2 regions of the Serratia entomophila genome follow, and region 1 is predicted to be linked to the other one. Evidence: predicted binding sites of a transcription regulator. Region 1 holds the regulator's gene; the other holds the start of a gene.
The links. The regulator PhoB, encoded in region 1, activates phosphate uptake and scavenging genes when phosphate is short. The targets are predictions, from matches to a motif close to CTGTCATAAAACTGNCNNAT.

Region 1 (7,598 bases):
TGTGCAGCTTGCCCGGCAGGCGCTGGCGGGCGAGGGTGATGATTTTGTCGGCGGTGGTCACGCAGGCCAGCGGGATCTCCGCCAGCAGTTCCTTATAGCGTTCGGCCATTTCGCTGCCGTTATGGGTGAACACCTTCTCGATCAGGCTTTCGTCCAGCGTATCGCCGGCCCTCTTCTTGAAGCCGATGCCGCGGCCCATCACCACCGTCTCTTCCTGACGTTCGTCCAGCGTAATCACTACGTTATTATTGAGTATTTTAGCGATTTTCATGGTTATTCCCGGATGTTTCAGCGCGCTGAAAACGAAAAAACCTGACGCCCGGAAGCGATCCCGTGCGTCAGGTTTTGCCTGCATGTTATCTACAGTAACAATCCTGTTATGCCTGCATAATAGCCTGTGCTGCCAGCGGCTCAACGGTTTTCACCGCGGAGTGCCGCCGCGGTCACACTTCTGCGCCGTCCGGCTGAATCATGCCAGCTTGAACTGCGGTTCCAGCCGGCTGATGCCGAGGCCGTTGACCTTTTTCACCTTAATTTGCACCGGGATGCGCTCTTTCATCGCTTCGACATGGCTGATCACGCCGATGGTTTTGCCGGAGGCGTTCAGGCTGTCCAGCGCATCCAGCGCGGTGTCGAGGGTTTCCGCATCCAGCGTGCCGAAGCCTTCGTCAAGGAACAGCGAGTCGATACTGGTTTTGTGGCTCACCAGATCGGAGAGCGCCAGCGCCAGCGCCAGGCTGACCAGGAAACTCTCGCCGCCGGACAGGGTGCGGGTGTCGCGCAGCGCATCGGCCTGCCAGGTGTCCACCACCTGCAGTTCCAGCGCGTCGCTGGTTTTGCGCTGCAGCAGATAGCGTCCGTGCAGCCGGCCGAGCTGGTTATTGGCCAGATAAACCAGGTGATCGAGCGTCAGCCCCTGGGCGAAACGGCGGAACTTGTCGCCTTCTTTGGAGCCGATCAGCTGGTTGAGGTAGCTCCAGTCGTCGTATTGCCGCTGGCTTTGGCTGATTTGCTCAAACAGCGACTGCTGATTGAGGCGGCGGGCGGCGTCGCTCTCCAACTGGTTGCGCACCTCGCCTTGCCGCAGCTGCAGCGCCTTCAGCTGCTGCGCCAGTTCGGCCAGCGCCTGGCTGAGCGCTTCGGCGTCGGCGTGGGTTTCGTCCATCCCTTCGGGGCGGTTTTGCAGGTGCTGTTCCAGAGACTGCGCGGCCTGCGCCAACAGCGCGGCGGCTTCAACCTGCCGCTGTTGCAACTGCTCCTTGCGCTGCTGCAGTTGCTGGCGCTGGCTGTCATCCAGCAAGGCGGCGCTGAAGGCGGCTTCGTTGGCGAATTCGCTGCCCGTGAGCGCCTGCAGCCAGGCCTGTTCCGCCTGCTGCAGCCGTTCGCCTTGCTGCAGCTGTTGCTGCTGCAGCCCGGCCAACTGGCCGCTCAGGCGATCGCGCAGCTCCTGCGCCTTTTGCCATTGCTCGGCGGCCTGTCGGCTGGCCTGTTCGCAGGCCGCCTGAGCGGCGCGCAGCTGCTCGCGCACCTGGGCTATCTGCCGTTCGCCAAACAGCGCCTGCCGCTGGACGCGCTGCTCGGTCAGGTTTTTTTCGCCGTCCTGCCACTGTTGCTGCAGGCGCCGTTGCTGCAGCAGGCTGTCGGCGTGGTTCTTCTGCAACAGCGCATAGCGTTCATCCAGCAGCGCCTGCTGCTGCTGCGCCTGCTGATGCCGCACCTGCAGCGCGGCCAGTTGGTCTTTGGCCTGCTGCACCGCGCGCGCCGCCTGTTCGTGCTGCAACAGCAACTGCTGCCCCTGGCGTTCTTCTTCGTCGCAGGCGTTCAGCCAGGCGTGCAGCGCATCCGTATCCGCCAGGGTGAAAGCGAACGCCAAAGGGGCGCTGAGCGTTTGCCACTGCTGCTGTTGCGCCGCCAGCTGCCGCTCGTCCTGCGCTATCGCCTGCTGCTGGCGCTGTTGTTGCTCCTGCAGGCTTTCGCTGCGGGTGCGCAGCTCGGTGCCCTCGGTATATAGCGCCTCGGCTTTAGCGCGAATTTCGGCCAGGCGGCGTTCGGTTTCCGAAGGGGTCACCGCCTGATATTGCTCGACGGCCGGATGGCTGGTGGAGCCGCACAGCGGGCAGGGGGCGCCGCTTTGCAGCAGCGCGCGCTCGGCCTCCAGGCTGACGATGCGTTTTTCCAGCTCGTGGATTTTCTCCACTTCCTGCTGCTGCGCCTTGTGCTGTTTGTACTGCTGTCGGGTGTTTTCCAGCCGCAGCTGCAGTTCGGCCAGCTGCGCCTGACGCGCCGCCTGTTCCTTGCGCTGCTGCTGCAGCCGTTCGTCGGTTTGGCGGTACAGCGAAGACAGGCTGAACAGCTGCTGGCGCGCGGGGCGCAGATCCGCCAGCTCGGCTATACGCCGGCGCAAGGTTTCCTGCGGCGCCTGCGTTTCCAGCGCCTGATGCCGTTGCTGCTGGGTGGCCAGCGCGGCGGTCAGCGCGTTCAGCTGTTCCTGATGTTGCGCGGTCTGCGCCGCCAGTTGGCTGCGCTGGGCGTTGAGCTGTTCCAGAGCCTGCTGCTGCTGCGCACACTGTTGCTCTGCGGTTTCGCCGGCCTGGCGTCGTTCAGCCTGGGTGAGCTGCAGCTGGGCGATTTGATGATCGAGCGGCGCGACCTGCTCATCGATCAGCGCCTGCTGCTGTTGCATCTGCTCGGCCTGCGTCTGCTGGGCGAGGCGGGTTTTTTCTACCGCCAGCTGCAGCGGCGCCACCTGTGCCTGCTGTTGCTCCTGTTGCTGCGTCAGTTGGACGATGTGTTGTTGCAGCTGATCGCGTTCACTGCGGCAGCGATCGCGTTCGTTGCGCAGCGGGCGCAGCTTTTCGGCCGGTTCGCTGCGCGCCAGTTGCTGCAGCTGCGGGGCGGCGTCGGCCTGTTCTCGCTGTACGTTGTCCAACCGTTGCCGGCAGCTGCCTTGCTGCTGCTGGAGGCGCTGCCACTGTTGCAACCAGCTCAGCGCCTGCTGCTGCCGCTGGTTTTGCTGGTTGAACGCCTGTTCCTCCGTCGCCAGCGCCGCTAACCGATCTGCCAACAGCTGGCGCTGCTCGTCATTCAGCAGCTCAATGCCGCTGGCGCGCTGGTGCAATGCGTCCAGATCGGCCTTGGCCTGTTTGTGTTGTTCGAACACCTGCTCCGACAGGCGGCCGTATATCTCGGTGCCGGTCAGTTCTTCCAGCAGTTCGGCGCGATCGTTGGCGTCGGCGTTGAGAAAGGCGGCGAACTGCCCCTGCGACAGCATCATCGATTTGGTGAAGCGGCCGAAATCCAGCCCGGTGATGGCGGCGGTCAGCTCCAGTTTATCGCGCACTTTGTCCGCCAGGATCTTGCCGTCTTCCCGCAGCGCCAGCTCGACCTTCGGCGCCTGCAGGTTGCCGTCCGGGGCGTTTTTGGCCCGGCGCTGGCTCCAGAAGGCGCGGTAACCGACGCCTTTCACCTCAAATTCGACTTCCGCCAGCGATTCTGCGGTGTGGCGGGTCATCAGCTCGTTCTGGCTCGGCGTGACGTTGAGGCGCGGCGTCTGGTGATACAGCGCCAGGCAGATGGCGTCGAGCAGCGTGGTTTTACCGGCGCCGGTCGGCCCGGTGATGGCGAACAGCCCGTTGCTGGCGAAAGGCTCGGCGGTGAAATCTATCTTCCATTCGCCCTGCAACGAGTTGAGGTTTTTTAACCGCAGGCTGAGGATTTTCATTGGTCCGCCTCCTGCTGCTGTACCCTCTCGACCACCTGATGGAACATCTGGCGCATCCGCTGCCGGCGCGCTTCGGCCATTTCCGGTTCTTGCGCCAGCCGCCGCTCGAACACTTCGTTGACGCTCAGCTCATTGAGCGTTTCTTTGTCCTGCTGTTCGATCGCCTGTCGGCGCTGTTCTTTGCTGCGCCGCAGCAGCACCACTTCCACCGGCAGCTCATCCGCCAGCAGCTGGATGCGGCGCTGGATGTCGCTGAGGTAATCCTGCGTCGCCACTTCGATATCCAGCCACACCGGCAATTCTCCCTGATAATCGGCGAACTGCCGCAGTTGCTGCTCTATCTGCGGCAAATCGCCCTTGATCAGCTGCATTGGTTGGAAGTTTGGGATCTCCAGCGGCGTTACCTGCTGCAGGGCACCGGCGCTGAAGTCGACCATAAACACGCTTTTGGCCTTGCCCAGTTCGTCGAAGCTGAGCGGGATAGGCGAGCCGCTGTAGCGAATATGCTCTGACTTGGCCACGTTCTGCGCACGGTGGATATGGCCCAGCGCGATGTAATCGGCGGGGGGAAACGCCTGAGCCGGGAACGCGTCAAGCGTGCCGATGTAGATATCGCGCACCGAGTCGGAGGCGGTGACGCCCACGGTGGTCAGATGCCCGGTGGCGACGATCGGCAGCGGCAGCCCCAGTTGGTCGCGCCGGGCGCAGGCCGCCTGATACAGCGTCTGATAGTGTTCGGCGATCGCTTCCTGCAGCGCCTGCTGCTTCTGCGCGCCGGATTCGCCGGCGCGGCTGGTGAGCAGATCGCGCGGCCGCAGAAAGGGGATGGCGCACAGCACCGCGCCCGGCTGGCCGTCGCGCTGGTTCAGCACCAGGATTTGCCGTTCAATGTCGCTTTGGGCATTGGCGATGACGGTGGTATTCAGGCAGGAAAGCAGTTCGCGCGACTCGTTCAACGTCGCCACGGAATCGTGGTTGCCGCCCAGCACCACCAGCTGGCAGCCGGTACGTTGCAGCTCCACCACGAAACGGTTATACAGCTCGCGGGCATAGCTGGGTGGGGAGCCGGTATCGAACAGATCCCCGGCGACGATCAGCGCATCCACCTGCTGTTGCTCGATCTGTTCGATCAGCCAGCGCAAAAAAGCCTGATGCTCGGCGGCGCGGCTTTTGGTGAAAAAGTACTGGCCAAGATGCCAGTCAGAGGTGTGGATCAGGCGCATGACACTCCCGGGGCGAAAAGGTAATGGCGGGGATTATAAAGGGAATATGATGTTTCTGCGTCCTTTGAAATAGTCGCTATGCTTACTGCCTGTAACAACCGGTTTTTTTCATGGCTATTTATTTCATAAATCTGTCACAAAACTGACGCATAATGGCGCCCGCAATCAACTGTGATCGCTAACACATTGGCAGGATTGACGATGGCAAGACGCATACTGGTGGTGGAAGACGAAGCGCCGATCCGTGAGATGGTGTGCTTTGTGTTGGAACAGAATGGTTACCAACCGTTGGAAGCCGAGGATTATGACAGCGCCGTGACGCGCCTGTCTGAGCCGTTCCCTGATTTGGTGTTGCTCGACTGGATGTTGCCCGGAGGTTCCGGCATTCAGTTTATCAAACATATGAAACGTGAAGCGCTGACCCGCGATATACCGGTGATGATGCTGACCGCACGCGGCGAAGAAGAAGATCGGGTGCGCGGGCTGGAAGTGGGGGCGGATGATTATATCACCAAGCCGTTTTCCCCCAAGGAGCTGGTAGCGCGCATCAAGGCGGTCATGCGCCGCATATCCCCGATGGCGGTGGAAGAAGTGATTGAAATGCAAGGGCTGAGTCTGGATCCTTCCTCCCACCGCGTGATGGCCAACGATCAGGCGCTGGAGATGGGGCCGACCGAATTCAAGCTGCTGCACTTCTTTATGACCCATCCGGAGCGTGTTTATAGCCGCGAACAGTTGCTTAATCACGTTTGGGGCACTAACGTTTATGTGGAAGACCGTACCGTTGACGTGCATATCCGTCGGCTCCGCAAGGCGTTAGAGACCAGTGGTCATGACAAAATGGTTCAAACCGTTCGGGGCACCGGCTACCGGTTCTCAACGCGCTACTGATCGCGCCGCGCTGGAGAATACGCCGTGTTAGAACGTCTGTCGTGGAAGAGGCTGGCTCTGGAGCTGGCTCTTTTTTGTTTGCCTGCTTTGCTGCTGGGGCTGATTTTCGGTTATCTGCCCTGGTTCCTGCTGGCGTCCGCTTTGGCGGCGCTGGTGTGGAATTTTTACAATCAACTCAAACTTTCCCACTGGCTGTGGATCGACCGCAGCATGACGCCGCCCCCCGGGCGCTGGAGCTGGGAGCCGCTGTTCTACGGGCTGTACCAGATGCAGCAGCGCAACCGCCGCCGCCGCCGCGAGCTGGCGTTGTTGATCAAGCGCTTTCGCAGCGGGGCCGAGTCGCTGCCCGATGCGGTGGTGATGACCACCGTCGAAGGCAATATCTTCTGGTGCAACGGGCTGGCGCAGCATTTGCTGGGCTTCCGCTGGCCGGAAGATAACGGCCAACACATTCTCAACCTGCTGCGTTACCCGGAGTTCAGCCACTATCTGCAACAGCAGGAGTTTTCACGCCCGCTGACGCTGCAGCTGAACAACGAACACTACGTCGAATTCCGCGTGATGCCCTATTCCGAAGGCCAACTGCTGATGGTGGCGCGCGACGTGACGCAGATGCGTCAGCTGGAAGGCGCGCGGCGCAACTTCTTCGCCAACGTCAGCCACGAGCTGCGCACGCCGTTGACGGTGCTGCAGGGCTATCTGGAAATGATGAGCGACGAAGAGCTGGACGGTTCGCTGCGCGGCAAGGCGCTGGGCACCATGCAGGAGCAGACCCGGCGCATGGACGGGCTGGTCAAACAGTTGCTGACGCTGTCGCGTATTGAGGCGGCGCCCAACGTGGACATGAACGAACGGGTGGATATCCCGCTGATGCTGCGGGTGTTGCAGCGCGAGGCGCAGTCGCTGAGCGGCGGCAATCATGAGATAAGCTTCCGGGTGAACGAGCAGCTTAAGGTGTTCGGCAATGAAGACCAGTTGCGCAGCGCGGTGTCGAACCTGGTGTATAACGCGGTCAATCACACGCCGAAGGGCACCAATATCGAAGTGAGCTGGCAACAGACGCCGCACGGCGCGCAGTTCCAGGTCAGCGATAACGGGCCGGGCATCGCCGCCGAGCATATTCCGCGCCTGACCGAACGCTTCTACCGCGTCGATAAGGCGCGCTCGCGACAGACCGGCGGCAGCGGGCTGGGGCTGGCGATCGTCAAGCATGCGCTCAGCCACCACGATGCGCGGCTGGAAATCCTCAGCGAGCCGGGCAACGGCACGCGATTCATCTTTACCTTGCCTAACCGGTTGATTGTTCCCGCAGCTTTATCAGAGAATGCGGTGAGAAATTAACGCGAGAGACAGGTATGACCCGAATTTCCCGATGGCTGTTGCTTTGCCTGGCGCTGCTGGCCGGCCGTGGCGCGCTGGCGCAACCGGACGGCATGCTGTCGGGCAACCTGTCCAGCGTCGGTTCCGATACCCTGGCGAATCTGATGGCGCTGTGGGGGCAAGATTTCAGCCAGCATTACCCCAACGTTAACCTGCAGATCCAGGCCGCCGGTTCTTCGACCGCGCCAACCGCGCTGGCGGCGGGCGCCGCGCAGCTTGGGCCGATGAGCCGGCCGATGAAGGCGGCGGAGGTCTCTGCGTTCGAACACCGCTACGGCTATGCGCCGCTGGCGGTGCCGGTAGCGGTGGACGCGCTGGTGGTGCTGGTGCATCAGGACAACCCGCTGCGCGGCCTTAACCTGCAGCAGCTTGATCGCGTTTTC
Region 2 (7,598 bases), 1.0 Mb from region 1:
GGATGCGCCGCCGATGAACACCGCCCCTTCCAGCGCGTAGTTCACTTCGCCGCGCGGGCCACAGGCGATGGTGGTCAGCAAGCCGTTCTTGGAGCGCACCGCTTCCTTGCCGGTGTTCATCAGCAGGAAGCAGCCGGTGCCGTAAGTGTTCTTCGCCATACCCGGCTGAACGCACAGCTGGCCGTACAGCGCCGCCTGCTGGTCCCCGGCGATGCCGGCGATAGGAATACGGGTACCTCCCTTACCGCCGATGTTGGTCTGGCCGTACACTTCTGAAGAAGGGCATACCTTCGGCAACATGGCGCGCGGGATATCCAGCACTTCCAGCATGCGTTCGTCCCAGTCCAGCTCATGGATGTTGAACATCATGGTGCGCGAGGCGTTGGTGTAATCGGTCACATGCACCCGCCCCTGGGTCATTTTCCACACCAGCCAGGTGTCGACGGTGCCGAACAGCAGTTCGCCGCGCTTGGCGCGGTCGCGGGCGCCTTCCACGTTGTCCAGGATCCACTTGACCTTGGTGCCGGAGAAGTACGGGTCAACCACCAGGCCGGTATTGTGGCGAATGTATTCTTCCAGGCCGTCGCGTTTGAGTTTCTCGCAGATCTCGGCAGTGCGGCGGCACTGCCAGACGATGGCGTTGTAGATGGGCTTGCCGGTCTCTTTTTCCCAGACGATGGTGGTTTCGCGCTGGTTGGTGATGCCGATGCCGGCGATCTGATCGGAGTTGATATCGGCCTTCGCCAGCACTTCTACCAGCGTGGAGCTTTGCGATGACCAGATCTCCATCGGATCGTGTTCAACCCAGCCGGCTTTCGGGTAAATCTGCGTGAATTCACGCTGCGACACCGCGACGATGTTGGCGTCGTGATCGAGCACGACGGCGCGAGAGCTGGTGGTCCCCTGGTCGAGGGCGACAATGTATTTTTTTTCTACTGTCATGATCTTAATCCTGCTGTTGTTAACCGTTTAAAACTGCACCAATCACGCTTTGCGCTGCTGGGTCTTGGCGGCGGATTCTTCTTCCGTTACGCAGACGTCGCAAGGCAGATGGCGGCCAATCAGCGCGCGGTAGCCGAAGGCACCCAGGCCTGCGCCGATGATTGGGCCAAAGATCGGCACCAGGAAATAGGGGATATCGCGTGCGCCGGTAAAGGCCACTTTGCCCCAGCCGGCCAGATAGGCGAACAGTTTAGGGCCGAAGTCGCGCGCCGGGTTCAACGCAAAGCCGGTCAATGGTCCCATAGAGGCGCCGATGACGGCAATCAGAATGCCGATCAGCAGTGGCGCCAGCGGGCCGCGCGGAATGCCGTTGCCGTCGTCGGTCAGCGCCAGGATCAGGCACATCAGAATGGCGGTGATCACCGTTTCCACCAGGAAGGCCTGGCCGACGGAGATATGCGGATTAGGGTAGGTGGAGAAAATGCCGGCCAGATCGAGGCTTTCGTTGCTGCCGCGCACCATATGGTGTGCCGCTTCGAAATCGAAGAACAGGTTGTAATACAGCCCGTAAACCAGGGCTGCCGCGCAGAAGGCGCCGGCGATTTGCGCCAGGATGTAAGGCAGCACCTTGCGACCGTCAAAGCAGGCGAACAGCCACAGGGCGAGGGTGACCGCCGGGTTGAGGTGCGCACCTGAGATAGCCGCGGTCAGATAAATGGCCATGGCGACGCCCAGGCCCCAAATGATGCTGATTTCCCACTGGCCGAAGCTGGCGCCCGCCAGTTTCAACGCGGCAACGCAGCCTACGCCAAAGAAGATCAGCAGACCGGTGCCGAGAAACTCCGCGATGCACTGGCCTTTTAATGTCGGACTGGTGGTTTGGCTCATAATGTTGTTGTCCTGCAAAACGGCGGTTATAGGTTTATAGGCTCAAGCTTGGGTATCTGCCTGGCCTATGGGTACAGTTTTTTTCATCTCGTCCAATTATTGAATGAGGACGTGATGTAAATTTATCGTTAACGAACATAAACGAGAAATAGCGAAATCAAAATGTGTGTGCCCCGTCATAAAATTGAGCGATTTCGCGTCGTTTGGTGTTCTTTCTGAGCCATAAAACTGTGATCTGACCAGTGCTTTGCCCGCAGGTTGTTAACAACTCACCGGCGAAGGGCGCAGGCATTTTCAGTTTTTGCTGATGGCGGCGGCGGGAAAATTGCAACAGACTGCGCGATGAGCCGGTATGTTGCTAGACAGTCGGGGACAGGCTACTTACAATCGTTTTTATCGAAAGAAGCGTTTTATCGAGACAGGCGCGTTATTTTCAATAAAAGCGTGTGTCACTTGGCGCGATGCATATTCGCAGCAGTTGCAACAGACGTTGCGGCCGTTACCTATAGATGTACGCCTTGCTATCATGAGGGGACTGAAGAATGTCATTTGAAGTATTTGAGAAATTGGAAGCAAAAGTTCAGCAGGCGATTGATACCATCACTTTGTTGCAGATGGAAATTGAAGAGCTGAAAGACAAAAACAACACGCTGTCGCAGGAAGTTCAGGCGGCCTCCGGCAACCATGAGTCTTTGGTGCGTGAGAACCAGCAGCTGAAAGAAGAGCAGCACGTATGGCAAGATCGCCTGCGCGCACTGCTGGGCAAGATGGAAGAGGTCTGATTCCCTACCGCCTTGCAGCAATGAAAAAGGGCGCCTGAGGCGCCCTTTTTCATTGCTGAGGATTACTCGATGTCGAGCGGATCTTCGGAAAGGATAATACCGGTGTTGTCGGCGTACAGGTGGTCGCCGGAGAAGAAGGTGACGCCACCGAAGTTAACGCGGATATCGCTCTCACCCACGCCTTCGCTGACCGCGCCGACCGGGATCGCCGCCATCGCCTGAATGCCGATGTCGAGCTCTTCCAGATCGTCCACCTGCCGCACCGCACCGTATACCACGATGCCTTCCCATTCGTTCTGGGCCGCCAGGCGCGCCAGTTCGGCGTTGATCAGCGCGCGACGCACCGAACCGCCGCCGTCGATCAACAGCACCCGGCCGCGGCCGTTTTCTTCAAGCAGGTCGAACAACAGGCCGTTATCCTCGAAGCATTTCACCGTAGTGATCTGCCCGCCAAATGAAGTACGCCCGCCAAAATTGGAGAATAGAGGTTCAACAACGTTCACCTCTTCATGATAGATGTCGCAAAGTTCGGAAGTATCGTATTTCATAGGATTTTACGTCTGTTTGCCGCTGGAATAACCAGTATATCCCTTTATTCGCCCTGTTGGCAAAATCATCACTTTTTAACTGAGCGCAACGCCGATGGCGAACAGCAGGTTGGCCAGCAACGCCGCCTTGACCATGTGCTCCAGCATCGGCCGCATGCCGACCGGCGTCGGGTCGCGCAGCACGCGCAGGGCATGGCGGACCAGCAGCGGGATCGCCAGTACGAACAGCCAGCCCCATGGGCTGTGCAGGTTGAACAGCGTGAATAGCGCAAAGCACAGCACGGCGCCGCCCAGCAGCAACGCATGGTAGACGCGCGCGTTGTGCGGGCCGAGCCGCACCGCCAGGGTATTTTTGCCGTTTTCGCGATCGCTTTCGATATCGCGCAGGTTATTGATGTTGAGTACTGCCGTGGCCAACAACCCGCAGGCGGTGGCCGGCAGCATCACCACGCTGTCGAAGGTGTGGGTTTGCAGATAGTAGGTGCCCGCCACGCTCAGCCAGCCGAAGAACACCAGCACCGAAATGTCGCCCAACCCCAGATAGCCATAGGGTCTGGTGCCGACGGTATAGGTGATGGCGGCGACGATCGACAGCCCGCCCAGCACCAGGAAGCCTATCACGTCGCTGGGCTGCTCGCAGGCGACGGCGATCAGCGCACCGCCGGCGAGGGCTATCAACCCCACCGTCACCACCAGCGCCCGTTTCATCTGCGCCTGGGTGATCATGCCTTTTTGCATGCCGCGCAACGGCCCGATGCGGTCTTCTTTGTCGCTGCCTTTTACCGCATCGCCATAGTCGTTAGCCAGGTTGGAGAGGATCTGCAGCAGGCCGGCGGTCAGCAGCGCCAGCAAGGCTACGCCGGGTTTCAGGCTGCCGTGCCAGGCGGCGATCGCTGAGCCGACCACGATGGAGGCGAAAGCCAGCGGCAGGGTGCGGAGGCGTAAACTTTCCAGCCAGGCGGTGATCGGGGTGGTAGCGGTTGATGAGCTCATGTTTCGCTTCTGTCAGTAAGTTGCTGTGTCTGTTATAAATAATTGTGGGAGGCAAGGCCTCCCACACAGATGACTGACAGGACAGTGATAGAGCGATTATAGGATAAAACGACTCAAATCTTCATCCGCAACCAGTTCATCCAGATGACTACGTACGTAATCCGCATCAATTGTAATGGATTGGCCGTTAATTTCACTCGCATCGTAGGAAATATCTTCCATCAGACGTTCCAGCACGGTGTGCAGACGGCGCGCGCCGATATTTTCGGTGCTTTCGTTAACCTGCCATGCGGCTTCGGCGATGCGGCGGATACCGTCGGCGGTGAACTCGATATTGACGCCTTCGGTGCCCATCAGCGCTTTGTACTGTTCGGTCAGCGAGGCGCTCGGCTCGGTCAGGATGCGCTCGAAATCTTCGGTGGTCAGCGCCTGCAGCTCAACGCGGATCGGCAGGCGGCCCTGCAGCTCCGGGATCAGATCCGACGGATTGGCGGTCTGGAACGCGCCTGAGGCGATGAACAGGATGTGATCGGTTTTCACCATGCCGTGCTTGGTGGACACGGTGCAGCCTTCCACCAGCGGCAGCAGGTCGCGCTGCACGCCTTCGCGTGACACGTCTGGGCCGGAGCTCTGGCCGCCGCGCTTACAGATTTTGTCGATCTCATCGATAAACACGATGCCGTGCTGCTCAACCGCTTCGATCGCCTGTTCTTTCAGCTCTTCCGGGTTCACCAGCTTGGCGGCTTCTTCTTCCACCAGCAGCTTGAAAGCCTCTTTGATCTTCACTTTACGCGGTTTCTGCTTCTGGCCGCCCAGGTTCTGGAACATCGACTGCAGCTGGTTGGTCATTTCTTCCATGCCGGGAGGCGCCATGATTTCCACGCCCATCGGCGCGGCGGCCAGGTCGATTTCGATCTCTTTGTCGTCCAGCTGGCCTTCACGCAGTTTCTTGCGGAACGCCTGGCGGGCGGCCGAAGGTTCCTGATGCTCTTCCGGCTGGCCCCAGTTGTTCTTGGCCGGCGGGATCAGCACGTCGAGAATGCGCTCTTCGGCCAGCTCTTCGGCGCGGTTGCGGTTTTTCTCGATCGACTGCATGCGCACCATTTTGATGGCGGCGTCGGTCAGATCGCGGATGATGGAGTCCACTTCTTTACCCACGTAGCCCACTTCGGTGAACTTGGTGGCTTCAACCTTGATGAAAGGCGCGTTGGCCAACTTCGCCAGGCGGCGGGCGATTTCGGTTTTACCGACGCCGGTCGGGCCGATCATCAGAATGTTTTTCGGTGTCACTTCGTGACGCAGCATCTCGTTGAGCTGCATCCGGCGCCAGCGGTTGCGCAGGGCAATGGCGACAGCGCGTTTGGCCTTGTTTTGGCCGATGATGTAGCTGTCCAGTTCGCTGACGATCTCGCGCGGAGTCATTTCAGACATGGTATTCGATCCTTACGCTTTGGAAGGCAATTCTTCGATGGTGTGGAAGTGGTTGGTGTAAATACAGATGTCGCCGGCGATGTTGAGAGACTTATCAACGATCTCGCGGGCGCTCAGCTCGGTATTTTCCAACATCGCACGGGCAGCGGCCTGGGCATAAGGGCCGCCGGAGCCGATGGCAATCAAATCGTTCTCCGGCTGAATGACGTCACCGTTGCCGGTGATGATCAGCGAGGAGTGCTCGTCGGCGACGGCCAGCAGCGCCTCGAGTTTGCGCAGCATGCGGTCGGTGCGCCAGTCTTTCGCCAGTTCGACGGCGGCTTTCACCAGGTGGCCCTGATGCATTTCCAGCTTGCGCTCAAACAGCTCGAACAGCGTGAAGGCATCCGCAGTGCCGCCGGCGAATCCGGCAATCACTTTGTCGTTATACAGGCGACGCACTTTCTTGACGTTGCCCTTCATCACCGTGTTGCCCAGGGTAGCCTGGCCATCGCCACCGATCACTACCTGGCCGTTGCGGCGTACGCTTACAATTGTTGTCACGAGCAAACCCTCGTTGAAGACGGAAAGAAGCCCTCGCGGCCCCTGCTTGCGCAGAGGCTACGAGGCATATTGAGAGTATAGATGGGGGGGGATTGACGCTTTTCAACCCCCAACGGAGAGGGGAATGCAACTCGACATGCCAACGCCCTTCAGGCGCGAAAGGGTTTTGTCCGCGGTTGCGCGGCTGCTGTATGGGCCGAGGACTACGCGATTCCAGCCGCCGCCGGCGGTAATGCGGCTTTCGATACCTTCAAACGCCAGGCGCGCCCGCACGGATTCGGCCTGATCGGCGGCGCGGAATGAACCGCACTGCACCATCCATTTCTGTTTGGACTCAGGCTTGGTCTCCTGCTTGGCCGTTTCTTGCTTCGCTTCCGGTTTGGCTTCCTGCTTCACTTCAGGCTTGGCCTCAGGTTTCGGCTGCGGCTTAGGCTCCGGCTGTTTCACCTGCACTGGCGGTGGGGTGACCGGTTTCGGCGCGGCCGGCTTCGGTTGAGCCGCCGGCTGGTGCTGCTGCACCGGCGCGGTGGTCGCGCCGTTGTTGAACGGATTGCGCGGCTGAGCGACCTGCTGCTGTTGCTGAACCTGTTGCTGCATCTGCTGTTGCTGCATCTGCTGCTGGCGGCTATTGCTGCGCGCGGCGGCCTGTGAAGGGTCGTTGTACGGCACTTCATTCAGCTGCGTTGGGCGCTGTTGCATATCGGCCTGCATTTGCTCCAGCAGTTGGCGCTGTTCGGCGGTCAGCTGGGTTTTGGAGTTCACTTCACCGCCGGCCGTAGGTTCGGTCGGGGTCTGCACGCCAATCTGGCGATTCTCCAGCTCTTTGATGTAACGCCAGCGCTCTTCCGGTTTCGGCGGCAGGCCGTTGCCTGGGCGATTGCCGTGCGCAGGCAGCAGCGGCGCGTCGTCCGGCTTGTTGTGCGTAATGAAATAGAGGCCACCGATAAAGACAACCAGCAGTGCGGCGGCCAGCGCCAGCACGGTTTTGGAAACCTTCGGAGAACTGCGTTTTTTACGGCTGGGGGTTTTGCGCTTAGCTCCTGCTGCGCGCCCACGGCTTACATAGTCTTTTTGTGCCACTATTATTCCGCTGTGTCCTGATGAGGGGATAAGTCCGTCATGTTACTGAACCCTAAAATATTTGACTAGCGTTTAGGGGCAGCCGTGCTGCCTCTGATAATCAACTCGCTGTCCAACAGCCGCGAGCCGCTTGCCACCGTTTGCCCGTGCAGCTGCTCTAACAGCAGCAGCATCGCCTGTTGGCCAATCTGGTAACGCGGTTGCGCCACCGTGGTTAACGGCGGATCGCAATACTGCGCCAGTTTGATGTCGTCAAAACCGACGATGGACAGGTCTTGCGGCACCCGCAGACCCATTTTCTTCGCCTGCGACAACACGCCGATCGCCATCACGTCGCTATGGCAGAAGACGGCCGTCGGCGGTTTCGGCTGGGCCATCAACGCCGCCAGCG

Region 2: a site for PhoB is predicted at 2,004-2,023, ahead of KHA73_RS23710 (MIP/aquaporin family protein). Genes of this name have one in related genera too.

Annotation. Positions count from the first base shown of each region.
Region 1 covers NZ_CP082787.1:988,542-996,139, forward strand. The annotation lists gene licT (BglG family transcription antiterminator LicT) at 1-271, opposite strand, end outside; gene sbcC (exonuclease subunit SbcC) at 470-3,721, opposite strand; gene sbcD (exonuclease subunit SbcD) at 3,718-4,944, opposite strand; gene phoB (phosphate response regulator transcription factor PhoB) at 5,146-5,835, shown strand; gene phoR (phosphate regulon sensor histidine kinase PhoR) at 5,860-7,176, shown strand; gene KHA73_RS04670 (PstS family phosphate ABC transporter substrate-binding protein) at 7,191-7,598, shown strand, end outside.
Region 2 covers NZ_CP082787.1:4,957,336-4,964,933, forward strand. The annotation lists gene glpK (glycerol kinase GlpK) at 1-942, opposite strand, end outside; gene KHA73_RS23710 (MIP/aquaporin family protein) at 985-1,830, opposite strand; gene zapB (septal ring assembly protein ZapB) at 2,373-2,612, shown strand; gene rraA (ribonuclease E activity regulator RraA) at 2,675-3,160, opposite strand; gene KHA73_RS23725 (1,4-dihydroxy-2-naphthoate polyprenyltransferase) at 3,236-4,153, opposite strand; gene hslU (HslU--HslV peptidase ATPase subunit) at 4,250-5,584, opposite strand; gene hslV (ATP-dependent protease subunit HslV) at 5,597-6,127, opposite strand; gene ftsN (cell division protein FtsN) at 6,230-7,207, opposite strand; gene cytR (DNA-binding transcriptional regulator CytR) at 7,273-7,598, opposite strand, start outside.